Regions from separate parts of the Clostridium boliviensis genome, predicted to be linked through region 2. Evidence: a T-box and tRNA genes for the amino acid it is inferred to sense, from the RefSeq annotation. Region 2 holds a T-box; the other holds one or more tRNA genes.

Region 1 (3,431 bases), on a different contig from region 2:
AAAAGGCTGCTGTACCAAAAAGTACAACAGCCTATTGCTATGCCGGCGACCGGAATCGAACCGGTACGGGAGGTAAGTCCCGCAGGATTTTAAGTCCTGTGCGTCTGCCAGTTCCGCCACGCCGGCAACTTATGCTCTCAATGCCTCAGCACTGAACAACATATCGATTATACAAAAAGACACCTTTTTTGTCAACTATTTTCGGTCGTATTAAATGGAAAAATAATATCACTTTATCAATAATAGTAATTGTTTTTATTTTAACGATGTGTTATAATTAAAAAAAATACAATTATGGAGGTAACTTTATGGAACGCATTGTTGTAATCGGGGCAAATCATGCAGGTACTGCTGCAATTAACACAATACTTGATAATTACAAAGATAAAGAAGTCATTATATTTGATTCTAATAATAATATCAGTTTTTTAGGGTGCGGTATGGCTTTATGGATCGGTAATCAGATCACTTCACCGGATGGACTGTTTTACTGCAGTAAAGAAATTTTTGAGCAAAAAGGAGCAAAAGTTTATTTAGAGACCATTGTAAATCATGTTGATTTTGAGAAAAAGCTGGTATCCGCTACAGGAAAAGATGGGCAAAGCTATCAACAGCCCTATGACAAGCTGATTATAGCCTCTGGTTCCCTTCCTATTACACCGAATATTGAAGGTACGGACCTGACTAATGTACAATATGTTAAATTATATCAAAATGCAAAAGAGGTCATTGATAAACTTCACGACCCAATGATCCGCAATGTGGTAGTTGTCGGTGCCGGATACATTGGAGTGGAACTGGCTGAGGCATTTAACAGAATCGGAAAGACTGTTACTCTGATTGATAATATGAATACCTGCCTGTCCAGTTATTATGACCCTGAGTTTACAGAGATCATGTCTGAAAACTTAAAAAGCCATGGAATCAAACTGGCCTTTGGAGAGACCGTAACCAGTCTTAAGGGCAGCGATAAAGTAGAAAAAGTAGTAACGGATAAAAATGAATATGCAGCAGACATGGTTGTGCTTGGTATTGGATTTAAACCCAACAACCAGCTTGGCAAAGACACTCTGAAGCTGTTTAAGAACGGAGCCTATCTGGTTAACCTGCACCAGGAGACAAGCGTTTCTGACGTCTATGCAATCGGAGACTGTGCTACCGTATTTGATAACTCCATTCAGAGAACCAATTACATCGCTCTGGCGACAAACGCAGTCCGTTCCGGAATTGTAGCAGCGCATAATGCCTGTGGCACTCCTCTTGAATCCAATGGCGTTCAGGGATCTAATGGTATCTGCATCTGGAATCTTAAGATGGTATCCACCGGAATCACTCTGGGAAAAGCCAAAAAGCTGGGATATGATGCCGCTGCTGCTGATTATGAGGATACACAGAAGCCTGCATTTATAGAACATGACAATTATAAGGTTAAAATCCGGATTGTCTATGATAAAAAAACAAGGGTTATCCTGGGTGCCCAGATGTGTTCCGAATATGATATCTCCATGGCTATCCACATGTTTTCTCTTGCGATTCAGGAACAGGTGACTATCGACCGGCTAAAGCTGACAGATATCTTTTTCCTTCCGCATTTCAACCAGCCATATAATTACTTTACCATGGCAGCTCTCCAGGCTGAGTAATTGGTGTCAAAAAAGGCGGTGTGTTCACTTGAACACACCGCCTTTTTATAATTAAATGGGTGGAGAAGGATTCGAACCTTCGAAGTCGTAGACAACAGATTTACAGTCTGCCCCCTTTGGCCGCTCGGGAACCCACCCATGCTTTATTAACAAGCGAGTGTTATTTTATCATAGAGAATCAAAAAAATCAAGGCATTTTTAAAATTTTATAACAAAAATGTACAAGTTATTCCCGGTCCCCCACCAGCAAAACGGAGCTTAAAGGTGGCATTTGAACTCGTACCCCGCCCGGTTCAACTGTGAATGAAATCTTGCCCACATTATAGCCATTCTCATAAGTAAGCATAACCCGTGACATGGTATCTCCGTCCTTCATACCCAGCTGCCATACAGGAATTATAACCTCCTGCTCATTTGTGTGGTTGCTGACTGCAACCACACAGATACTGTCATTTAAAAAACGACCATATGCAATCAGATGATCTCCTGTCAGCAGGGGCTTTAAAGAACCAAGGCGAAGCGCCGGAATGGTCCTGTGCAGCTCAGTCATATATCTGTGAAACTCAATCAGTTCTAAATTTTCATTACCCCAGGGATAGGTCCTGCGGTTATCCGGGTCCGTCCAGCCGCAGACTCCCGCTTCGTCCCCATAGTAAATAGCAGGAGCTCCAGGCCATGTCATCTGGATCATAACACCTTGCCGGAACAACCCATAGCTGATCCCCTCCAACGCCGCCTCTGGTCCTTCCGTTGAAGTACGGCCGGTTCTTCTGTTGGTTCTTGTTAGAAACCGGGAGTGATCATGGTTGGATAGCTGGTTCATCGCTGTTAAAAGCGATCCCGTCGTCATACGGCTCATATGGTAATTCATGGAGCGAAAGAATGTCTCGCCATCTCCCAAAAGCTTTGAATTAATTTCATCACTGTGTTTTTCCATACCTGTTAAGAACCAGGAAACAGGTTCCATAAATGCATCATAATTCATAACGGTATCCCATTCATCCCCCTGCAGCCAGGCAGACGGATCTCCATAATGCTCTGCCAGTATGATAGCATCAGGATTTGCTGCTTTTACAGCTTTTCTGAAATCCTTCCAGAACTTATGATTAAACTGACTGCTGTGACCTAAGTCTGCTGCCACGTCAAGACGCCAGCCATCGGCATTATAAGGCTCAGAAACCCATTTTGCGGCAATATCCAGGATATAGCGGCAAAGTATCTCAGAACCCTCATAATTAAGCTTTGGCAGTGTAGAATGTCCCCACCAGCCATCATAAGAATTATTATAAGGCCATTCTTTATCAGTAAACTTAAAAAAGGTACGGTAAGGACTGTTCTCCGATGCATATGCTCCCGGCTCATAGCTGCCCGACAGCTCATAGATCCGCTCCCCATCCAGCCATTTATTGAAGGAACCGCAGTGATTAAATACACCGTCAAGAATCACCTTCATTCCCCGTTTGTGAACCTCCCTGACGAACCTGGCAAAAAACTCATTGCTTGCTTTTAAGTTAGAATCATCGGTTGTACGAATCATGTATTTTGTAGCACTGAGGTTATCGGAAGCTTCCGCTGCCACCGTCTCTCCTCCGTCTTTTACAATCACACCGTAATGAGGATCAATATAATCATAGTCCTGGCAGTCATACTTGTGATTGGAGGGAGAAACAAATATGGGATTTAAATATATCACTTCCACCCCCAGATTCTCAAGATAATCAAGCTTATCCCAGACTCCCTTTAAATCTCCGCCATAGAAACAGCCCACATCAAACTGATCCGGGTATT
Region 2 (3,431 bases):
TCCATTGGTATGGGAATTTTATGATGAAACATTAAAAACTTTGGCTGGATATGGAGCCAAAATAGTTCGATTGGATGCATTTGCATATGCACCGAAAGAAGTAGGAGAGAAGAATTTCTTAAATGAGCCAGGAACCTGGGAGGTATTAGAAAAAGTAAAAGGCTTGGCGGATAAATATAATTTGACACTTCTTCCTGAAATTCATGCAAGCTATGAAGCGAAAACATATGAACATTTAGCTCAAAAAGGGTACATGACTTATGATTTCTTCCTCCCAGGATTAATTATTGATGCATTAGAGAGTAAAAATGGAGAACTGTTAGCTTCCTGGGCATTGGAATTACAGGAAAAAGAGATACACGTTGTCAATATGCTTGGATGTCATGACGGAATTCCGCTCTTAGACTTAAAAGGAATGATTCCTGAGGAACGGATTGATGTTTTAATGAACACCATTGTTGACCGTAATGGTTATATAAAAAATCTCCATGGTCAGAAGAATGTATATTATCAGGTAAATGCAACTTACTACAGTGCATTGGGGGAAGACGACAAAAAAATGTTGCTGGCTCGTGCATTGCAGATATTTATGCCAGGAAAGCCACAGGTATGGTATCTTGATCTTTTTGCAGGCAAAAATGATATAGAAGGAATGAAAAGAGCTGGAGCAGGCGGACATAAAGAAATTAATCGTACCAATCTGACAAAAGAACAGATAAAAGAGAAAATGAAAACAGATGTAGTACAAAAGCAAATTTCTATGTTAAATTTTAGAGCTACATTTCCTGCCTTTTCCTTTGACTCTCATATGGAAGTAAAAAGCGATAAACAGAAGTTAAATTTTATCTGGGAAAAAGATGGTTATACTGCGTATCTAAAAGCAGATTTGAATATAGTATCTTTGCAGATGGCAGGTGAAGACAAAGAGGGGAATTGTATATTTAACTTATCGATCTAGAAGCTGACCGCATTTTAGTCTTGACGAAACAGAAAAAGCGTGATAGTATTTTTACAATTTAATATTTGCATTTTATAAAATGAAAAGGCTATGAAAAGAAAGAGTAGCATTTTCGATTCCAAACAGAAAGATGCCGGTTGATGAGAGGCTCATGGATAGAAAGTGTGAATACATCTTGGAGCTGCGCACCGAACCGACTTAAGAAGTAGGCTGCGACGGAAAGCACACCGTAATCAGGTGCAAGGGTATCGCTATGGCCGTACCCGATGAGGTAGACAATGTGAGTTGTCTATAAACTTAAGGTGGTAACACGAGAGTAACTCTCGTCCTTTTGGAAACATGAGGACGGGAGTTTTTTTATTGATTTAACGCAGGCATGCAAATATTAATAAAACTATTATAAGGAGATTTTGTGCTATGTTAACACCAAATGAGCAGATGCGTATCATCTGCAAAGGGGTTCGCCAGTGTGTGAATGAAAAGGAGCTGCTTGTCAAACTGGAGAAGTCTTATAAACAGGAAGAACCATTGATCATTAAGTTAGGACTTGATCCTTCCGCACCGGATATTCATCTGGGGCATGCAGTCGTTTTGAGAAAGATCAGGCAGATGCAGGAACTGGGGCATCAGGCAGTTATTATCATTGGGGACTTTACAGGTAAAATAGGGGATCCCACAGGAAAATCAAAAGGAAGAGTGGCATTAAGTGATGAAAAGGTAAAAGAAAATGCTCTGACTTATTGTGAACAAATATTTAAAATACTGGATAAAGAAAGAACAATGGTAAGATTCAACAGTGAGTGGCTCTCAAAGCTGAATTTTGAAGATGTCATGAGGCTGGCTGCAACATCGACTGTTTCGAGAATGCTGGAACGGGATGATTTTCAAAAACGATATAAGAATGGCGTACCTATCGGTATCCATGAATTTTTTTACCCACTGATGCAGGCCTATGATTCTGTGGAAATAAAAGCAGATATTGAATTAGGGGGTACGGATCAGACCTTTAACATTCTGATGGGGCGCACATTGCAAAAATCAATGGGTTATGACCAGCAGATTGCTTTATTTATGCCGATTCTGGAAGGACTTGATGGTGTTGCTAAAATGAGCAAAAGCTTAGGCAATTATATTGGGGTGAGTGAGCCGGCAGAGATTATGTTTAAGAAAGTGATGGAAGTACCGGATGATCTGATCATCAGATATTATGAGCTGGCAACAGATGAACATCCGGATGTAATTGACCGGGTAAAAGAGGAGTTGTCCAATGGGGCCAATCTACGGGATATTAAGTTCCAATTAGCAAAAATTATTACAGGGCTTTACCACGAGGAAGAGGAAGTGCAAAACGCTGTTTCTTACTATGATATGGCATTCAGTAAAAAAACAATTCCAGATGATATTCCCATATTGCTTTTGGATCTGGAGAAAGACACGGTAAAAGACACTATTCCCGGGTTGATAGAGCTGGGATATATAAAAAGCAAAAGTGAATTTATTCGTCTGATAAGACAAAGCGGAATTCAGATCAATGGGGAAAAAATGAATGAAGAGGAAATGAACAGTGTTCTGTTCAACGGAGATGTCATAAAGATTGGCAAAAAAAGATTTGTAAAAATAAACAAATAATGTTATCTCTGCGTTTTAGGAAATACCTCTCACCATATTCTGGTGGGAGGTATTGAAAGTATTCATTGACGTTGCTGCTAATTTGTGTTATCTTAAGTGTAATTGGAAGTGTTATTGCCAAAATAACCCATGAGCGGTCTTGAAAGGAGAATGTGATATGTCTAATACATTATTTGTGAAAGAGGTAATAAAAGAATAACTGAATAAAGGGCATATGGAAGACATTTTTTATATGCCGCTTATAGACTCTTATATATCGCTTAACTTCGTTAAACACATGATAAGATGTGTTTTTTTTGTGCCTTTTTTAGAAAGCAAACCGCAGTGACAGCTCATAAGGGCTATTACCGCGGCATTTTTATGCCCTTTTTTAACTGTTGGCAAATTCGTATGCCGACGAAAAAATGGAAGAGAGGTTTCTTTTTGAAAGAAAAAATGAATGGATTTATAACTGCAGTTCACAGAGAACGCTATGAGGTGCGGGTAAACGGGGAAGATCTGTATGCCAGATTAAAAGCGGGAATATATTTTACAGATCGTTGCGAGGAAGAGTTTCCGACGGTTGGTGACAATGTGGAGCTTATTCCTGATGTCTCTGAACTTTGATTTTAATTTAAAACGTCTGGAACGTTATCTGACTGCCTCGTGGCAAAGCGGCGGGCAGCCGGTTATTGTCCTTACAAAGGCTGACATTGCGGAAGATACGCAGGAAAAACTGGGACTGGTAAATCAGATTGCAATAGGAGTGGATATCTGCATAGTCAGTGCTGTGACGGGGGAAGGCATGGAGCGGCTGACGGACTATCTGGCGCCTGATAAGACCACCGTATTCCTGGGATCATCG

What was found. A T-box is a leader RNA that pairs with one kind of tRNA and senses whether it is charged. The one in region 2 lies ahead of tyrS (tyrosine--tRNA ligase), so its partner is inferred to be a tRNA-Tyr.
Region 1: it encodes a tRNA-Tyr, which carries the amino acid that the T-box ahead of tyrS (tyrosine--tRNA ligase) is inferred to sense. The anticodon was not compared.

Annotation. Positions count from the first base shown of each region.
Region 1 covers NZ_JAWONS010000324.1:91,569-94,999, forward strand. The annotation lists tRNA gene RZO55_RS22395 (tRNA-Leu) at 41-126, opposite strand; gene nox (H2O-forming NADH oxidase) at 309-1,643, shown strand; tRNA gene RZO55_RS22405 (tRNA-Tyr) at 1,700-1,781, opposite strand; gene RZO55_RS22410 (glycoside hydrolase family 13 protein) at 1,870-3,431, opposite strand, start outside.
Region 2 covers NZ_JAWONS010000216.1:65,022-68,452, reverse strand. The annotation lists gene RZO55_RS12900 (alpha-amylase family protein) at 1-958, shown strand, start outside; T-box leader at 1,040-1,292, shown strand; gene tyrS (tyrosine--tRNA ligase) at 1,376-2,587, shown strand; gene RZO55_RS12890 (hypothetical protein) at 3,011-3,193, shown strand; gene rsgA (ribosome small subunit-dependent GTPase A) at 3,159-3,431, shown strand, end outside.